3 regions of the Arthrobacter sp. LjRoot14 genome follow, and region 2 is predicted to be linked to each of the others. Evidence: riboswitches for the same ligand, from Rfam matches in the RefSeq annotation. Region 2 holds a riboswitch; each other region holds the start of a gene.

The links. Region 2 has a riboswitch for thiamine pyrophosphate ahead of ACSQ12_RS20220 (ECF transporter S component). Riboswitches for the same ligand answer to the same signal wherever they lie in the genome.
Region 1: linked by a shared signal. The riboswitch ahead of thiC (phosphomethylpyrimidine synthase ThiC) and the one ahead of ACSQ12_RS20220 (ECF transporter S component) in region 2 are both predicted to bind thiamine pyrophosphate.
Region 3: linked by a shared signal. The riboswitch ahead of ACSQ12_RS14465 (FAD-dependent oxidoreductase) and the one ahead of ACSQ12_RS20220 (ECF transporter S component) in region 2 are both predicted to bind thiamine pyrophosphate.

The regions. Positions count from the first base shown of each region.
Region 1 covers NZ_CAXURL020000001.1:2,864,207-2,870,124, forward strand. The annotation lists gene ACSQ12_RS12915 (hypothetical protein) at 1-428, opposite strand, end outside; gene ACSQ12_RS12920 (VOC family protein) at 541-1,416, opposite strand; gene ACSQ12_RS12925 (amidohydrolase family protein) at 1,500-2,582, opposite strand; TPP riboswitch at 2,668-2,775, shown strand; gene thiC (phosphomethylpyrimidine synthase ThiC) at 2,770-4,650, shown strand; gene ACSQ12_RS12935 (alpha/beta fold hydrolase) at 4,619-5,353, opposite strand; gene ffh (signal recognition particle protein) at 5,450-5,918, opposite strand, start outside.
Region 2 covers NZ_CAXURL020000001.1:4,451,720-4,457,637, forward strand. The annotation lists gene ACSQ12_RS20210 (energy-coupling factor transporter transmembrane component T family protein) at 1-405, opposite strand, end outside; gene ACSQ12_RS20215 (ABC transporter ATP-binding protein) at 402-2,012, opposite strand; gene ACSQ12_RS20220 (ECF transporter S component) at 2,029-2,661, opposite strand; TPP riboswitch at 2,735-2,877, opposite strand; gene ACSQ12_RS20225 (DUF4235 domain-containing protein) at 3,028-3,291, shown strand; gene mnhG (monovalent cation/H(+) antiporter subunit G) at 3,406-3,840, opposite strand; gene ACSQ12_RS20235 (monovalent cation/H+ antiporter complex subunit F) at 3,830-4,108, opposite strand; gene ACSQ12_RS20240 (Na+/H+ antiporter subunit E) at 4,105-4,650, opposite strand; gene ACSQ12_RS20245 (Na+/H+ antiporter subunit D) at 4,647-5,918, opposite strand, start outside.
Region 3 covers NZ_CAXURL020000001.1:3,213,979-3,219,896, forward strand. The annotation lists gene ACSQ12_RS14445 (hypothetical protein) at 1-32, shown strand, start outside; gene ACSQ12_RS14450 (4a-hydroxytetrahydrobiopterin dehydratase) at 29-379, opposite strand; gene ACSQ12_RS14455 (thiazole synthase) at 403-1,224, opposite strand; gene thiS (sulfur carrier protein ThiS) at 1,230-1,466, opposite strand; gene ACSQ12_RS14465 (FAD-dependent oxidoreductase) at 1,463-2,815, opposite strand; TPP riboswitch at 2,802-2,921, opposite strand; gene thiE (thiamine phosphate synthase) at 2,948-3,649, shown strand; gene ACSQ12_RS14475 (ferritin-like domain-containing protein) at 3,650-4,324, opposite strand; gene ACSQ12_RS14480 (RNB domain-containing ribonuclease) at 4,366-5,838, shown strand.

The DNA.
Region 1 (5,918 bases), 1.6 Mb from region 2:
CAGACGTACAGCCCGGTCCGCGCGTTCGGGTCCACGCTGCCGGCCATCTGCGCGAGCCGCTGGACATACCCGAGGGCCTCTTCGGAGCCAAAAGGCATGTCCTCCTCCGCCGCCCACCTGGCCGCCACGTCCTCCAGGACATTGCCCTCGCCTTCGGTCTCATAGCTGAGGAGTTCGGCGAGCGCACGCACCATGGCGGCCGGCACACCCAGGAGCGAATCGCTGGCCACGTCCACCATGGCGAGCTCATAGTCCGCTCCTGACGCGTGGACCGCCGCTCCGGCGAGGTCACCCAGCTGCTCAATCTCAAAATCGCTGATGTCCGGAATCCGAAGCGCGTCCGGAGCAGCGAGGCCTCCGCCGTCGAGTGCCGCCGCGCGCTTGAGCGCCTCGTCGTGGGTGGAAACAAAGATTTCGGTGAAACCCATGGAAATCATCCTCATTCCGTCGGCGGTGTCATGGTCCGGCAGGGCAGCTTCGCAGCCTCCACGGACTTCCGGCTTCAGCCTAGCCCAGAAGAACGCGCAGCTCGGCGCCGCCTCAGCGGACGGCGACGCGGATCCGGTTGCGCCACGGATCCTCAAACCGCAGCTCGGCTCCCGTATGGTGCGAAGCAACGCCGGCGACCCGCAAACGGTCGGCGAGCGCGCCGACGTCGTCCGTTCCCGGCACTTCGATCAGGACTTCACCCAGCCCCAGGGTGTCCCGGCGGGGCCCGGCACCCCTGCTGTTCCAGACGTTCATGGCCATATGGTGGTGGTAGCCGCCGGCCGAGACGAACAGGGCCTGCCCGTGCCATCCCGCGGTCTTTTCGAAGCCAAGAGTGCCCACGTAGAAGTCGTGTGCCGACTGGACGTCGCCGACCTGCAGGTGGATGTGCCCGACGGCGGCTGCTGCCTCGCGCTGCCCGCCCACCGCGTCCTCGGTCAGGTGGTCCTGCAGGAACCGCTGCGGCGGCAGGGCAAGGCTGTCCATGACCACATTGGCCCCCTCCCAGGACCAGGCGGCGCGGGGTCGGTCCCGGTAGAGCTCGATGCCGTTGCCCTCGGGGTCGTTGAAGTAGAAGGCCTCGCTGACGAGGTGGTCCGCGCTTCCCGTGAAAAGCTTCGGTTCATACCGGGCGGCAGAGGCCACCGTGGCAGCGAGCGACGACCGGTCCTCGAACAGCAGTGCCGTGTGGAACAGCCCCGCCTCGCCGCGGGCCGGGAGGTTCAACCCGGGGGCCGCGGCCAGGTGGACCAGGGGTGCACCCCGGCGGCCGAGGTACACCCCGCCGTCCTGCTCAGCCACGACGTCCAGCCCGAGCGCGCGCTGGTAATAGTCCGTCATCAGCTTCATGTCGCCCACCTTGAGCATCACCGTGCCCATGGTGAGATCGGCGGGCAGCAGGTCCTTGCTGCTGGATTCCACGGTCATTCCAACTCCAAACTCCGGAAACTCGGCCGCCGGCGACCGGCGACGATTACATAGAGTAAATTACTTGAAGCTTCAATTTATTCCTAGCGGAGCTGCCGGCCCCGAAGAACGGTGTGCTTGAGGTCCCGCAGTGTTGCCGGGTTGAGCCTGGGGTCCAGTTCGCACAGCACGACGTCGGCGCTGGCACCTTCGGCGATGCCGTCCGCTCCCAGCCACTCACGCGCGGCCCAGGAAGCGGCGTCCAGGGCTGAGGCCGCCGGCAGGCCGGCGGCGTGGAGCGCCTGGATCTCGTCCACGATCCTGCCGTGGCTGATGACACTGCCCGCATCGGTCCCGGCGTAGATCGCGACGCCGGCTTCGAAGGCCTCGAGGATGCGCTCGTTCCGCCGTTCCCAGAGCCTTTGCATGTGGGCCGCGTACACCGGAAACTTCGCTTTCGCACGGGCCGCAATGTCGGGGAATGTCGCAATGTTGATCAGCGTGGGAATGATGGGGACGCGCTGTTCCACGAAACGGGGGATGTGGCGCGGCAGCAGGCCGGTTCCGTGTTCGATGCAGTCGATGCCGGCGTCGAGCATGTCATCCAGGGTGTCCTCCGCGAAACAGTGGGCGGTCACCCTGGCGCCTTCGTCGTGGGCTGCGCGGACAGCGTCCCGCACCACTGCGGCGGGGAACGAAGGCGCCAGGTCGCCGGCGTCCCGGTCGATCCAGTCCCCTACGAGCTTGACCCAGCCGTCACCCGCCAGCGCCTGCTTCCGCACGGCCTCGACCAGTCCGTCCGGCTCAACTTCGACAGCGAATCCCTGCAGGTAGCGGCGCGTCCTGGCGATGTGGCGGCCGGCGCGGATGATGCGCGGCAGCTCCGGCCGCTGCTGGAGCCAGCGGGTGTCGTGGACGGCGCCGGCATCCCGGACGAGCAGCGTGCCGGCATTCCTGTCCGTGAGGGCCTGTTCCTCGGCCACGGAATCCGGAACGTCACCGGCTGGTCCCAGCCCGATGTGGCAATGCGCATCCACCAGGCCAGGCAGCACCCAGCCGTTCAACACCAGGTCAGGCGGAGCGGCCGGCCGTGTGAACGTCAGCCTGCCGTCCACAGCCCAGAGGCCCTGCCGTTCCCGGTCCGGGGCGGTGAGCACGGTTCCGCTGAATTCGATGACGTCACGCATGCTTCAAGCCTAGACCGGCCGGGCACCCTCCCCTGTTGTGACCTGCATGTGACATGGACCCGCCCCGGCCCTGTGGTAGCTTCGTCTACGACCACACGGGTGCCCTTGCAAGGGCTGAGATCGGGCTGACGCGGCCTGCGACCGTTGAACCTGTCCGGGTAATGCCGGCGAAGGAAGTGAGTATTCCGTGAATACACAAGAAACACAGCTGATCCGTGCCCAAAACAAGACCGCACCCGGCAATTCGGCACCTGCCGAAGCGCAGTCCATGAAGTCCCACTCGCTGGCATTCATCGCCGATGAGGCCACCGGGATCCGGGTTCCGGTGACCGAAATCGCCCTTGAGGACTCACCGGGCGGGGCAGCCAACCCGCCGTTCCGCGTGTACCGGACTGCCGGGCCCGGCAGCGATCCCGTGGTGGGCCTGGAGCCGTTCAGGACCCGGTGGATCGAGTCGCGGGCAGACACCGAGCCCTATGGCGGAAGGGAACGGAACCTGCTCGATGACGGCAGGTCGGCAGTGCGCCGCGGCGCCGCGTCCGCGGAGTGGAAGGGCGCGCAGCCCGTGCCCCGCCGCGCCGTCGAAGGCAGGACAGTCACGCAGATGCACTACGCCCGGCAGGGTGTGGTGACGCCCGAGATGCAGTTCGTTGCCCTCCGCGAAAACTGCGACGTGGAGCTGGTCCGCAGCGAAGTGGCTGCGGGCCGCGCCATCATCCCCAACAACATCAACCACCCGGAATCCGAGCCGATGATCATCGGCAAGGCCTTCCTGGTGAAGATCAACGCCAACATCGGCAACTCGGCCGTCACGAGCTCCATCGCGGAGGAGGTCGACAAGCTGCAATGGGCCACACAGTGGGGCGCCGACACCGTGATGGACCTGTCCACCGGCGATGACATCCACACCACCCGTGAGTGGATCATCCGCAACTCGCCCGTCCCGATCGGCACCGTTCCCATCTATCAGGCCCTGGAAAAGGTCAACGGCGAGGCCAACCAACTGACGTGGGAAATCTTCCGCGACACCGTGATCGAACAGTGCGAGCAGGGCGTGGACTACATGACCATCCACGCCGGGGTGCTGCTGCGGTATGTGCCGCTGACGGCCAACCGGGTGACCGGCGTAGTCTCCCGCGGCGGCTCCATCATGGCCGGCTGGTGCCTTGCCCACCACCAGGAGAACTTCCTGTACACGCACTTCGACGAGCTGTGCGAAATTTTCGCCAAGTACGACGTCGCGTTCTCGCTGGGCGACGGGCTGCGGCCAGGTGCGACCGCGGACGCGAACGACGCCGCCCAGTTCGCGGAGCTGGATACCCTGGCCGAACTGACGCAGCGCGCCTGGGAGTTCGACGTGCAGGTGATGGTGGAAGGACCCGGCCACGTGCCGTTCCATCTGGTCCGTGAAAACGTGGAACGCCAGCAGGAACTCTGCAAGGGAGCACCGTTCTACACGCTGGGGCCGCTGGTCACGGACATAGCCCCGGGCTACGACCACATCACGTCCGCCATCGGCGCCACGGAAATCGCCCGCTACGGCACGGCCATGCTCTGCTACGTCACGCCCAAGGAACACCTGGGGCTGCCCAACAAGGACGATGTCAAGACCGGCGTCATTACCTACAAGATTGCCGCCCACGCCGCCGACCTGGCCAAGGGCCACCCCGGCGCGCACGAACGCGACGACGCCCTGTCCAAGGCCCGGTTCGAATTCCGCTGGCGGGACCAGTTCGCCCTCTCACTGGACCCGGTCACCGCCGAATCCTTCCATGACGAGACCCTCCCCGCGGAACCGGCCAAGACCGCGCACTTCTGCTCCATGTGCGGGCCCAAGTTCTGCTCCATGCGCATCAGCCAGGACATCAGGGACGAGTACGGTTCCGCCGAAGCACAGTCGGCACTCGCCGAGATGGCGGCAGGCATGCGTGAAAAGAGCAACGAATTCCTGGCAGCCGGCGGCAAGGTCTACCTTCCCGAGCTGCAGCTTCCAAACCCGGAACAACCGGGCCGGCACAGTGCAGCGACGGGCGACGCTACGACGCCTGTGAGTGCTGACGCCTGCTGACTTCTGCGATGAAGGACCGGATAACCCGGTCTCCCTCCACCGAGTCCTGAGGCCGGTGTCCGCCCGCGGCAACGCGGTGCTGGGCACCGGTTTCACGCAGGTAGCCCGCAATCTCTTCGTAGAGCGGCTCCCAGCCGCCGGTCAGGACGAGCGTGGCGACACCCGGCACGATCTGCAGCGGCGCCTCCCACGGAGGCGCCTGTAACCGGAGCCGGCGGGCAGCGTTGAGTGCTTCCGGCGTGGCGGGGCCATCACTGTGCACGGAAAACGCCCGCCGGACAAACTCCCGCTGGAAGTCGTCGTCGCCGAGCTGGTGCCGCACGTCAAAAAGCGGCTGCATCAGTGCGCGGTGCGCAGCAGTGGCAGGCAGTTCAGCGGTCAGTGACAGGCAGGCGGGCTCCACGAGGGTGAGGGACTGCACCAGATCCGGGCGTTCCACGGCCGCCATCATGGCCGCAATGGCGCCCTGGGCATGCGCCACCACATGTCCGCCGGCAACGCCGCGGCCCTCGTCCGCCAAGGCCCCCAGCACAATCCGGGCGTCCGTCTGGAAGTCCGATTCGACGGGCTCCGCAGACGCGTCAAAACCGTGGCGGCGCAGGAACAGTGCGTCGTAGGCCAGGGCCATGCCGTGTTGCTTGGGCCACGCGGCAGACCCGAAGGCTCCCGAACCGTGGACGAACACTACGCGCTGCTTAAACATGCCCCAACCCTATGGCAATGGCCGGACAATTCGGCCGGACGACATTGAACCTGCCGGCAGCCACGTTGACCGTACGTAAAACCGCGCCGCCAGTAACTACTTGCTCCCGCCGAGGAACTTGTCGAACCCCTTGGGCAGGTTGAGCTGCGACGGGTCGAAGTCCGCTCCCTGCTGACCGAAAGCCGCCCCGGTCGGAAGTGCCTTGCCGGCGCTGGCGCGCCGGGCCTCGGCGTCGCGGAGTTCCTGCGCTGCCTTGGCCGGGTTTCCGGACTTGGCCTTCTTCTTCGGCGCGTTCTTGGCGCCCTTGCGGGCTCCTCCGCCGCCCATGCCAGGCATTCCAGGCATGCCCGGCATTCCGCCGCCGGCTGCCATCTTCTTCATCATCTTCTGCGCCTGGGCAAACCGCTCCAGCAGGCCGTTGACGTCCGACACATGCATGCCCGAGCCCTTGGCGATGCGGGCCCGGCGTGAGCCGTTGATGATCTTGGGGGCAACGCGCTCATGCGGGGTCATGGAACGGACGATCGCTTCGACGCGGTCGATTTCGCGTTCGTCGAATTGCTCG
Region 2 (5,918 bases):
TGCCAGGTCAGTCGGGTCCGTGCAACTCATCAACAGCACCGCGGGGAGGGCGATCGCCACCCCCCGGAGCAGAAATCCCAGCCCCAGCTCCAGCGAACCTTCACTGATGGACCAGATGCCGACGTCGAGCAGTATCCTTCCGGCGTCAGGCGCCAGAATCGAGGTGCTCCAGCCGCCCAGTGCAGCCGCCAGGATCAGCGGCCAGCCACGCTGCCAGAGCAACGCGACGGTCAGTCCCGCCAGCGGAAAGAGCAGCAGCTCGAAGGCCAGCGCCACGGAGGCGGACACCCAGTCGATGGACAGCGCCAGCACCACGGTCATCAGCATGACGACGGCGAACTTGGCCAGCGGATTGGCCCGGGTGAGCAGGGCGTGGTTCGCCTGCAGGGTCAGCGCTTGCCTCATGGTGCAGCCACCTTCGGGTTGCGCAGTCCTGGCCGCCCGGGTTCGGGCGCGCCCAGTTTCAGCTCGGTACCGCCCAGGACGTCGCTGAACTCCTGGTCGTGGGTCACCGACACCACGGCGGTGCCGGCGTCGAGGAGTTCGGAGAGGAAGGAGGCGAGCTCGGCCCAGGTGTTGGCGTCCTGGCCGAACGTGGGCTCGTCCAGGATCAGCACGCGGGGATGCGCGGCCAGGACGGTGGCGACGGACAGCCGGCGCTTCTCCCCGCCGGAGAGTGTGTAGGGGTTGGCGTCCACCAGCTTGGTCAGCCGGAGGCGCTCCAGGAGTTCGTCCACGCGGTCCTCGCCGTGGCCCAGGTGCCGCGGGCCGAACATCAGCTCATCCAGCACCCGGCCGGTGACGAACTGGTGCTCCGGTTCCTGGAACACGGTGCCGATCCGGGAGATCAGCTGCTCCGCCTTCCACTTGTACGGGTCGATGCCGGCACCTTGGCTGAGGTCGACCGTGGCGGAAACCGAGCCCTCCACCGGCTGGAGCAGCCCGGCGAGGGTCAGGGCAAACGTGGACTTTCCGGAACCGTTGGGACCCGTGATGGTCAATGCCTGGCCGGCGCGGACCTGCGCCGTGATGCCGGACTGCACGGGGACCGGCGGGACAGCCTTGAAGCGCCGCCGGCGGGGGCGTTCGCGGGACACGGCAAGGTTTTCGGCGGCCAGCAGGAGGTTCCCGGCACCCGGCTCGCCCTGCGTTCCAGTGGCACCCGGCACTCCTGCGTCACCCGTTCGAGCCCGGGTGGCGGGCACGTACCCGGGCACCCAGACGCCGGCGGAGACGAGCACGTCCCGCGCCTCTGCCAGGACCCGGTCCGGAGGGCCGTCCAGGAGCACCGCGGTGTCCGTGGCAGATCCCGGCTGCAGCACCACGATCCGGTCCACAAGGTCCTTCCACACGCCCACGCGGTGTTCCACCACCACCAGCGTTGCCCCGGTCTTGTCCAGGCACCGGCCCACGGCGTCACGGACTTCCAGGACGCCGGCAGGGTCCAGGTTGGCAGTGGGCTCGTCGAGGAGCAGCAGTCCCGGGCGCATGGCGAGGATCCCGGCAAGCGCGAGGCGCTGCTTCTGCCCGCCGGACAGAGCTGACGTCGGGTGGTCCAGCGGCAGGTGGGCCAGCCCGACGTCGTCGAGCGCCTCTCCGACACGCGTCCAGATGTCCGCGCGCGGCACGGCAAGGTTCTCGGCGCCGAAGGCGACGTCGTCCCCCACGCGGGAAAGGACCACCTGCGTCTCCGGGTCCTGCTGCATGAGGCCGGCGCGGCCGCGCTGAGCACGCGGCGGGGCACCGTCGATGAGCAGGGAACCGGTCTCGTCGGAGTCGTCGGCATCCGGCGTTCCGTCGTGGGCTCCGGAGTCGCTGTCCCCGAGCACCCCGGCGAGTGCGTGCAGCAGCGTGGACTTGCCCGCGCCGGAGGGACCCAGCAGCAGCACGCGTTCGCCCGGCTGAATGTCCAGGTCCAGGCCGTGGACGGCGGGCCGGGACCGGCCGGCATGCCGCCAGCCCCAGCCGCGTGCCGTAACCGCTGCCGGGCGGACGGTGTCGGAAGGCGTCATGAGCAGTGTCCGTTCATCAGGAGAAGACAGGCTCCGTCGCTGCCTTGCGGGAGGCGAAGGAGCTCAGCACACCGGTCCGGGCCAGTCCGCGGGTGGCCAGCCAGGACAGTCCGCCGGCGATGATGGCGCCGGAGATGGCCGTGAAGATGATGTAGGCCAGCTTGTCGCCGGCAGCGTAGGCGATGTTCCAGCCCCACGGTGCGAACGAGTCGTTCAGGCCGCAGAAGAGGCCTGCAGCGGCGCCGGCCAGCAGCGAAACGGGCAGATTGAACTTCTTGTAAACGAACACCGCGAAGATGATCTCCGCGCCGAGCCCCTGCACGAAGCCGGAGAACAGCACCGACGCGCCGTACTGCGAGCCCATGATCAGCTCACCCGTGGCGGCCACTGTTTCGCAGAACAGGGCGGCTCCGGGCTTGCGGATGATCAGCATGCCCAGGACGGCGGGAATCATCCAGCCGCCTGCGATAAGGCCGGTCAGCGGCGGGTAGACGGCGTTCATGGGCGGCGAAACTGCGGCAGCCCCCTGGGACCAGGCCCAGAAAATCACGCCTCCGGCTACTGCGATCAACGCGGCAACCACAATGTCCACCACGCGCCAGTTGCACTTGCTGTTGCCAAGCGTCTGCTTGGCCGTCATTCCAGTCATTTTCTTCCTCCTGAGGTACAGGAGGGGAGAGTGTTCCCCGGACCGTCCGCGGCTTCCGCCGCCTGCTGCCGGACACTCTGAGAACTCGACTCCCTTGCGCCGGTACTAACCGGATCAGGTTCGAGGGTCTGCGGCTGTCCGCACTCTCAGCGCCCGCCTCCGGTTCCCTGGAATGTTCCAGTGATGCCCGACGGCGACGCTCCCCTGTCGTATCAATTCGCCCTTGTGGGCGTGGATCAGTTTACACCCGCGGGCCCGCGAAATCCCGGGGAGGGTGTCACAATGCGCGGTGATGCGGCCGGGTTGATGCGGCTAGGCTAGGGGAAGCCCTGTTTCCGTTGTTTCCCACCTGTAAGGGGTACTGGAGTGAGTTTTTTCATCAAGCTGCTTGGAACCGGAGTGAGCCTGCTTGCCGGATTCGCCGGCACCAAGGCCGTTGACGTCGTCTGGGAAAAGATCACCGGCCGCAAGCCCCCGAAGGGCGACAAGGACGACGTCCCCACCACCCTGCGCAGCGCCCTGACCTTTGCGCTGATCTCGGCGGCTGTCAGCGCCATCATCCAGGTCCTGGCCAACCGGGGCACGCAGCGTGCCATCACCCGCTTCGCCAAGAGCCAGGACATCGTCTAGGCCCACCCGGGAGAGTTTTTGTCCAGGTAACGGGAGGTAATTGACCTCCAAGTCGCGTTATCTGGACAAAAACTCCACCGGGGGTGGCGGCCCGGAACTTCTTGCGGGCGCCCCTTAGGCTGCGCCGTCGTCACCCTCGACGGCGGCGCGCTTTTCTGATTCCTGCCTTGTGGCGGCCTTCTTGTCGGCTGCCTTCAGCACTACGGCCTCCAGTTCATCCGTGGTGAGCAGTTCCTTGTGCAGGTGCTTGGTGCGGTAACCCGCCCTGCCCACCATGTGGGCGGACACCGGAACGGTGAGCACCTGGAAGATCCACGCCACGAACAGCACGGGCCACACCCACCAGGTCCGCAGCTGCAGGCCCACCGAGGCCAGCAGCAGGAAGAGTCCCAGCACCTGGGGCTTCGTGGCGGCGTGCATCCTGCTCATCAGGTCGGGGAAGCGCAACAGGCCGATCGCCGCACCGAGGGACATCAGGGCGCCCACCACCATAAAGACGGCCGACACTGCATCAATGACTGTGTCCACGGCGGATGGTTCAGGATTCATGGGGCTGCTCCCGCCGGTCGGCCACGAAGCGCGCCACGGTCACGGACCCGATGAATCCGATGATGGACAGCGCCACGAGCAGCATCAGGTTGTTCAGGTGCCGGTTGACGGCCATGTCGATGCAGAGCGTGGCACCGATGATGGCCAGCAGCACGTCAGAGGCCAGCACCCGGTCCAGCAGGGACGGGCCGATGGCGATCCGGACAATCGCCCCGGCTGCCGCCAGGGACAGGATCACGGCCGTTACGGTCAGGACGACGTCCATCATGCGCCCACCTCCTGTTTCAGTGCGGCCAGTTCCTCGCGGGTGCCCATGATCCTGATCAGTGCCGCCTCGGCATCCCGGACCTCTTTGCGCAGGTTCACAATGTCCTCTCCGCTCCGCACATTCAGCCCGTGGATGTAGAGCGTGGACGTGGAGCGGTCCACCTCCACCACCAGCGAGCCCGGAATCAGCGAGATGACGTGGCCGGTGGCCGTCACCATCAGGTCCGAGTGGCTTCGCAGCTTGACGGCGACGACGGCGTTGGTCACCCTGGGCCCGCGGGCCAACGCGAGGTACAGCACCTGGAAGCTGGCGGCCACCACCTTGGCCAGGAACACCAGGGCGAAGGGGACTGCCCGCACGATGCTGAAGCGGCCGCCCAGCTCCACCGGGGGCAGGTAGAAAAGCCGTGCCACCACGACGGCGATCAGCGCACCGAACAGCAGGTTACCGGGACTGAAATCCTGCCAGAGCGCGGCCCAGACGAACACCAGCCAGACCAGCAGGGGCAGTTCCTGCCGGATTGAGATCCGTCGGCGGTTCATTTCTTCCCCTCCTGCTGCACAGGTTCAGGCTGCACAGGCTCAGGCTGCACAGGCTCAGGTTGCGCGATCGGGGGCACGGGGGCGTTTTCGCCCAGCACGGCCTGGATGTACGCGGACCGGTCCAGCATTTCCACGGCCGACTGGTCCGCCACCCGAAAGAGCGGGCCGGCAAAGACGGTGAGCGCCACGCCGAAGGCCACGAGGCCCAGGGTTGATCCCACCATCGTCCGCGGCAGCAGCGTGACGTTGCGCTTGCCCGCGCGGTCGCCCGTGTCGGAGTCCTCAGGGGCCGCGAGCAGCACGGGGTCCGGGTTCTCGGCGTCCTCGGGTTTGCGCCAGAACGCGCGGTTCCACACACGGGCGATGGCCAGAAGCGTCAGCAGGCTGGTCACGACGCCGCCGATCACCAGGGCGTAGGCCAGCGGGGTGCCAAGCTGCACACCGGCCTGCAGCAGCCCGAGCTTGCCCAGGAAACCGGAGAACGGCGGGATGCCGGCCAGGTTCATGGCGGGGATGAAGAACAGCAGGGCCAGGATCGGGGACAACTTGGCCAGGCCGGCGACGCGGTCGATCGACGAGCTTCCGCCGCGGCGTTCGATCAGGCCCGTGACCAGGAAGAGGCTGGTCTGGATGGTGATGTGGTGGGCCACGTAGAACACTGCCGCGCCGAGCCCGGCCACCGAGGACATCGCCAGCCCGAACACCATGTAGCCGATGTGGCTGACGAGGGTGAACGACAGCAGACGCTTGATGTCGCTCTGGGCCAGCGCACCCAGGATTCCCACCACCATGGTCAGTAATGCCGCCACCATCAGCGGAGTGTTCAGCGAGTCCCCCGGGAAGAGGAGCGTCTCGGTGCGCACCATGGCATAGACGCCCACCTTGGTCAGCAAGCCGGCGAACACCGCCGTGACGGGGGCTGGTGCGGTGGGGTACGAGTCAGGAAGCCAAAAGGACAACGGGAAGACAGCCGCCTTGATGCCGAAGGCCACCAGCAGCATCACGTGCAGCAGCATCCGCGTTCCGGAGTCCAGGTCCGCGAGCTTGACGGCGAGATCCGCCATGTTGATGGTTCCGGTGGCGCCGTAGATCATGGCGATGGCGATCAGGAACAGGACGGAGGACACCACGGAGACCACCACGTAGGTCACGCCGGCACGGATGCGGGGACCGGTCCCGCCGAGGGTCATCAGCACGTAGCTTGCCGTCAGCAGGATCTCGAACCCCACGTAGAGGTTGAAGAGGTCACCCGATAGGAACGCGTTGGA
Region 3 (5,918 bases), 1.2 Mb from region 2:
CGAAGGAGCTCACCGCCGCGCTGCGGCTCTAAGTACTTGAGGCGCCGGGCGGGTACTTGGCTGGAACGGCCACAGCTTCCACGACGGCGGCAGCGGCGCTGACAGCCGCCGCGGCGGCGACGTCCCGCCCTGTCACCTGGGTACCGGCGTCGTGTGAGGTGAAGCGGATGAACACCCTGTTGTAGCGCCAGTCCAGGTCCGGGTGGTGGTTTTGTTCCTCAGCCAGGCGCCCGACGGCGGCAATCAGCTCAAGCGCAGCGGCCGCGGTCGGCGCCTTGAAGACGGTCACCAGGCCACCCGATTGGTACCGCCAGTCGGGCAGCTCTGCGAGCGCGGCGTCAATCTGGGTTTGGCTAAGAGTGTCTTCCGTGCCTGTCACCGCTGGCTCCTTGGATGGTACGCCTACAGGAACTCCGCCCGGCCTTCCATGGCCGAGGAGGCAAGAGCGTGCTCGCGGCGCGGAATCCGTCCTGCCGCTTTCGCCAGCCTACCGGCGATGACCGCGTGTTTGAAGGCCTGCCCCATCATCGCCGGGTTCTGCGCCCGGGTCACTGCTGTCGCCAGCAGCACCGCGTCGCACCCCAGTTCCATGGCGAGCGCCGCGTCGGACGCCGTGCCGATGCCGGCATCGAGCACCACGGGAACGGACGCCCTGGAAACGATGAGCTCAATGTTATGCGGGTTCAGGATGCCCAGGCCGGTGCCGATCGGGGACCCGAGCGGCATCACGGCGGTGGCTCCGAGGTTCTCCAGCCGAAGCGCCAGCACGGGGTCGTCATTGGTGTAGGCGAACACCTTGAACCCGCGGTTAACCAGCTGCTCGGTGGCGTCCACCAGCTCCACGGCGTCCGGCAGCAGGGTGTGTTCGTCGGCGATCACTTCAAGCTTCACCCAGTCCGTCTCCAGTGCCTCCCGCGCCAGTTCCGCAGTCATCACGGCGTCCCGGGCGGTGAAGCAGCCGGCGGTGTTGGGCAGCACCCGGATGTTGTGGTCCACCAGGAGCTGGAACAGCGAGCCTGTTTCGGCCGGCGAATAGCGGCGCATGGCCACGGTGGTCAGCTCCGTGCCGGACGCGATCAGGGCAGCTCCCAGCCCGTCCAGGCTGGGTGCACCGCCGGTGCCCATGATCAACCGTGATCCCAGCGGGATGCCGTCCACAATGAATGCGTCCGCCGCCGCCTGCTGACCGGTCCCTGCCGTGCCGGCAACCGTTGTTCCTGCCATGATGCTCAACCTCCCTGTACCGCGGTAACAAGTTCGACGTCGTCGCCCTCGGCCAGCGCCGTGACGAACCACTGGCTGCGCGGCACCACCTCGGAATTCCGCGCTACCGCCACGCCCAGTTTTTGGCCGTCGGCAGCCTGCCCGTTGGGCGCGAGGTTCCTGCCGGTGACCTGGCTGACGAGGGTGGTGACGGACGCGCCGTCGGCCACCGCATGTGCCGTGCCGTTCAGTGTGATGTTCATGCTGTTTCCTTGTTCGGGTCAATTGTGACGGTGTGTGCAGGCGCTGCCGGTCCGGCCGAAAGGCCGGAAAACCGGTCGGGCCGGAACGGAGCCCAGCGTGGATCGGCGTCGCCGTCCATCAGCTGCCTGCAGATGGACGCCGCTGCAGGGGTGAGCAGGACGCCATGCCGGAAGAATCCGGTGGCAATGATCAGGCCCTCAATATCCAGGCCGGTTCCTGCGGCCGCTACCCGGCCCAGCAGCGGCGCGTTGTCCGGCGTTCCCGGACGGGCCCTCGCCGTGGCTTCGAGCAGTTCCAGTTCCGCGACGGCGGGAACCAGCACCTGTGCGTCACGGAGCAGCTGGTAGACGCCGCCGGCGGAAACGGCCGATCCTGCGGGTGTTACGGGTCCCACAGGCGCCGTCACGGGGGCGTCGATACCCGCTCCCGACAGCGAATCTTCACGCTGCGTGGCCCCGATCACCACGGTGCCGTCCTGCCGGGGCACGATGTAAACGGGAACTCCATGGACCATTCCACGGACTGTGGATGTCAGCAGGGGCTGCAGGTAGGCGGGGACGCGCAGGCGCAGGATGTCGCCGTACACGGGGCGGAGCGGCAGCTGAAGTCCGGGCGGCAGTCCGCCCAGGGACGCGGATTCCAGTCCGTTGGCAATGATCGTTTCGTCTGCGTGCACGGTTCCTCCACCGGCCAGGCTGACGCCGCTGACACGCCCGTCCTCCCAGAGCAGGCCGGCGGCCCGCACACGCACGGCAGACCCCGGCAGGGAATCCGAGATCACGGCCAGCAGCTTGCGGGGATCCACCTGATGGTCGGCCGGAATCTCGAAGGCGCAGGATATCCCGGGGCTCAGCAGCGGCTCCCGTCCCCGGGCTTCCCTGACCGTCAGCGGTTCCACCGTCAGGCCGCCGGCCTGCTGGACGCCGCGCAGGTCGGCGAGCGCCCGGCGGTCTGCGGCGTCGGCACCCACGGCGAGGGTCGGCGTCGTAAGGTAGCCGGTGTCCGGGCCGTCGGCGCCGGGTTCACGGGACGCACGCCCGGTTTCCAGGCCGGCTGCGAAGGCCGGCCACAGTCCCGAGGAGTGGAGCATGAGTTCCAGGAGGTCTTCCTCCTGGTAATGGAGTTCGCTGACCGGCGCCAGCATGCCGGCGGCGGCCCAGCTCGCGCCCGTTCCCGGTGCGTCGTCGATGATCACCACGGACCTGCCCGACTGCCCGGCTTCCCAGGCAATGCCGTGGCCGATAATTCCTCCGCCGACCACGGCAACGTCGGCCCTGATGTCCACGCCGTGCTCGCCGCGACTGCGCGCGGGCGGCCGGCCTGCCGGGGATTGCGGGGTCATTGTCATCCTTCCCTACGCCGGTACTAACCGGATCAGGTCAAGCGGTCGGCTCTGACGCCCTCTCAGCCCTGCAGCTTTGTGACAGCTGCGGCGGGCTCCCGCGGTACTCCCCCAGTTTAGGGGAACTAGGCTTGTGCCATGACCGAGCAAGCTCTCCTTACCGATGCCCGCCTGTACCTCTGCACTGATGCCCGCACCGAGCGGGGCGATTTCGCCGACTTCGTCGATGCCGCCTACGCAGGCGGCGTGGACATCATCCAGCTCCGCGACAAGGGCCTGGAAGCGGCCGAGGAGCTCGAGCTGCTCGAAGTACTGGAAGCCGCGGCCCGCCGCCACGGCCGTCTGTGGTCGGTCAACGACCGCGCGGACATCGCCTCGCTCTCCGGTGCCCCGGTGCTTCATGTCGGGCAGAAGGACCTCCCCCTGGCGTCCGCCCGGAAGTTCCTTGGCGGTGAGGCCGTGATCGGCCTGTCGACGCACAGCCCCGGGCAGATCGACGCCGCCATCGCCGCATCCGGTGCTGCCGGGGGCCTGGACTATTTCTGCGTCGGGCCTGTGTGGGCCACTCCCACGAAGCCGGGCCGTGCCGCCGTCGGCCTCGACCTCGTCCGTTACGCGGCAGAGGCCACCGGCAAAACGACCGGCAGCGCTGCGGGGGCAGGCGTCGACGGTCCGGCGCTGCCGTGGTTCGCCATCGGAGGCATCGACCTGGGCAACGTTGAGCGGGTGGCGGCGGCAGGAGCGGAGCGGATCGTCGTGGTCCGCGCCATCACCGAGGCCGACGACCCCGCCGCGGCCGCGAGGTCGCTCCTGGCGGCACTCGACGCCGGCGCGTCCTGACTATCCGGTCAGGCCGAGCTGCGTCATCCGTTTGGAATGCTTCTCCGCCAGCCCGGCGATCAGCCCGCTGACCAGCTCTTTCGCAGCGGCACTGTCCCCGCCGCCGATCAGGCTTCCCACGAACGCATGCTCGTAGCTGACACGCTGCGCCTGGGTCAGTGCTTCGCCCAGCAGCCGCCTGCCCCACAGCGCCAGCCTGGAAGCGAGCCTCGGATCGTCGGCGAGGGCGTTCCTCAGCCGTTCGCGAAGAACCTCCGTTGTCTCATCGGAGGCCTGGATCTGTTCGATGACGTCCCGCGTTCCGGCGTCAACATAGCGGGAGATGGCCCGGTAGAAGTCGGCGGAGACTGTATCGATCACGTAGGCCTTCATCAGGGATTCGTACCAGTCGGCCGGGCGCGTCCGCGAATGGAAGTAGTCCACGGCCGCCTGGAACGGCAGCATGGCATCCTCGGCGTCGATCCCCATGGCCTCAAGGCGGGCGCTCACCAGCTCGTAATGCCGGAACTCCACGACGGCAATCCTGCCGAGCACGGCCCGGTCGTGGAGGGTGGGCGAATACCGCGCGTCAGCGGAGAACCTCTCGAACGCTGACAGCTCGCCGTAGGCCATCATTCCGAACAGGTCTGCGACGAAACGGTTGTAGCGAGCGGTGTCAGCCGGGGATGAGCTCATCGTCCAAGACTAATGGCGCAAATGGAGCTAACCTGACTTTCGTGTCACATCATCACCTGACTCCAAGTGTCCACGAACAGACCAACCGGCTGGCCGAGGCGCTAAACGCGCTGCGCACGGAGTTGGAGCTGCCCGGGCCCTTCCCTGACGAAGTCCTGCGGGATGCGCTGGCGGCCATTGCGGAGCACAAGATGCCTGACCTCGACCTCACGGACGTGGGCTTTGTGACCATCGATCCCCCGTCCTCCACTGACCTGGACCAGGCCCTCTTCATCGAGCGGTCAGGCGACAGGTACAAGGTTTTTTACGCCATCGCCGATGTGCCGTCCTTCGTGGCGCCGGGAGGAGCGCTCGACGCCGAAACGCGGCGGCGGGGGCAGACGTTCTACGCCCCGGACGGACGGATTCCGCTGCACCCGGAAGCCATCAGCGAGCAGGCCGGCAGCCTGCTGGCCGGACAGTTGTGCGCCGCGTTCGTGTGGGAGTTCGACCTGGATGCGGAGGCCCGCGTGGAGTCCGTGCTGGTGCGCCGGGCCAGGATCCGGAGCCGGGCGAAGCTCAGCTACAAAGGCGTCCAGGCCGAGCTGGATTCCGGCAGTGCCGCCCCCGTCCTGCTGCTCCTCAGGGAAGTGGGGATCAAGCGCGTGGAACTGGAACGGCTCCGCGGCGGCGCAAGCCTCAACATGCCGGAACAAGAGATCGAACAGCTGCCCGACGGCGGTTACCGCATCGTGGCGGCGCCGCCCCTCCCCGTGGAGGACTGGAATGCCCAGATCTCCCTCATGACCGGAATGGCTGCCGCTGACCTTATGCTCGAAGGCAGGGTCGGGATCCTGCGTACCATGCCCGCCCCTGACGAACGGTCGCTCCTGCATTTCAAGCGGCAGACAAATGCGCTCGGCAAGCCGTGGGACGGTGAGGCGAGCTACGGCGAGTACCTGCGCTCCCTTGATCCCACCGACCCCCGGCAGCTGGCTATCCTGCACTCCGCCGGGATGCTGTTCCGGGGCGCCGGTTACACGCCCTTTGACGGCACCGTGCCGGAGGACGCCATCCAGTCGGCCATCGGGGCAGCGTATGCGCACACCACGGCACCGCTGCGCCGCCTGATCGACCGCTTCGTCCTGGTGATCTGTGAGGCGCTGAGCAACCGCACCGCGGTTCCCGACTGGGCCCGGGAAGCACTCCCCTCGCTGCCGGAAATCATGGCGGCCTCGGACCAGCTGGCGGCCAGGATGGAACGGCTGGCCCTGGATACGGTGGAGGCCGCCCTCCTCGTCAACCACATCGGGCAGGAGTTCGACGCCGTCGTCATCTCCGGGTCGAAACCGGGCAAGCCCAACGGGAACGGCGGCAACGGGAACGGCAACGGACCGTCCGGGATCATCCAGATCGCGGACCCTGCGGTGACGGCCCGGTGCCCCGGCGAACTCGAGTCCGGCACCACGGTCCGGGTCAGGCTGATCTCGTCGGACATCCGCACGCGCGTGATCCGGCTTGAACTGGTGGAGTGACTGCCGGCTGATTGTGGACCGCGTCCGGGGCGTCAGTCGGTGGTGGTTGCGGTCAACAGCTAGACTGAGGGGGTAGTAAT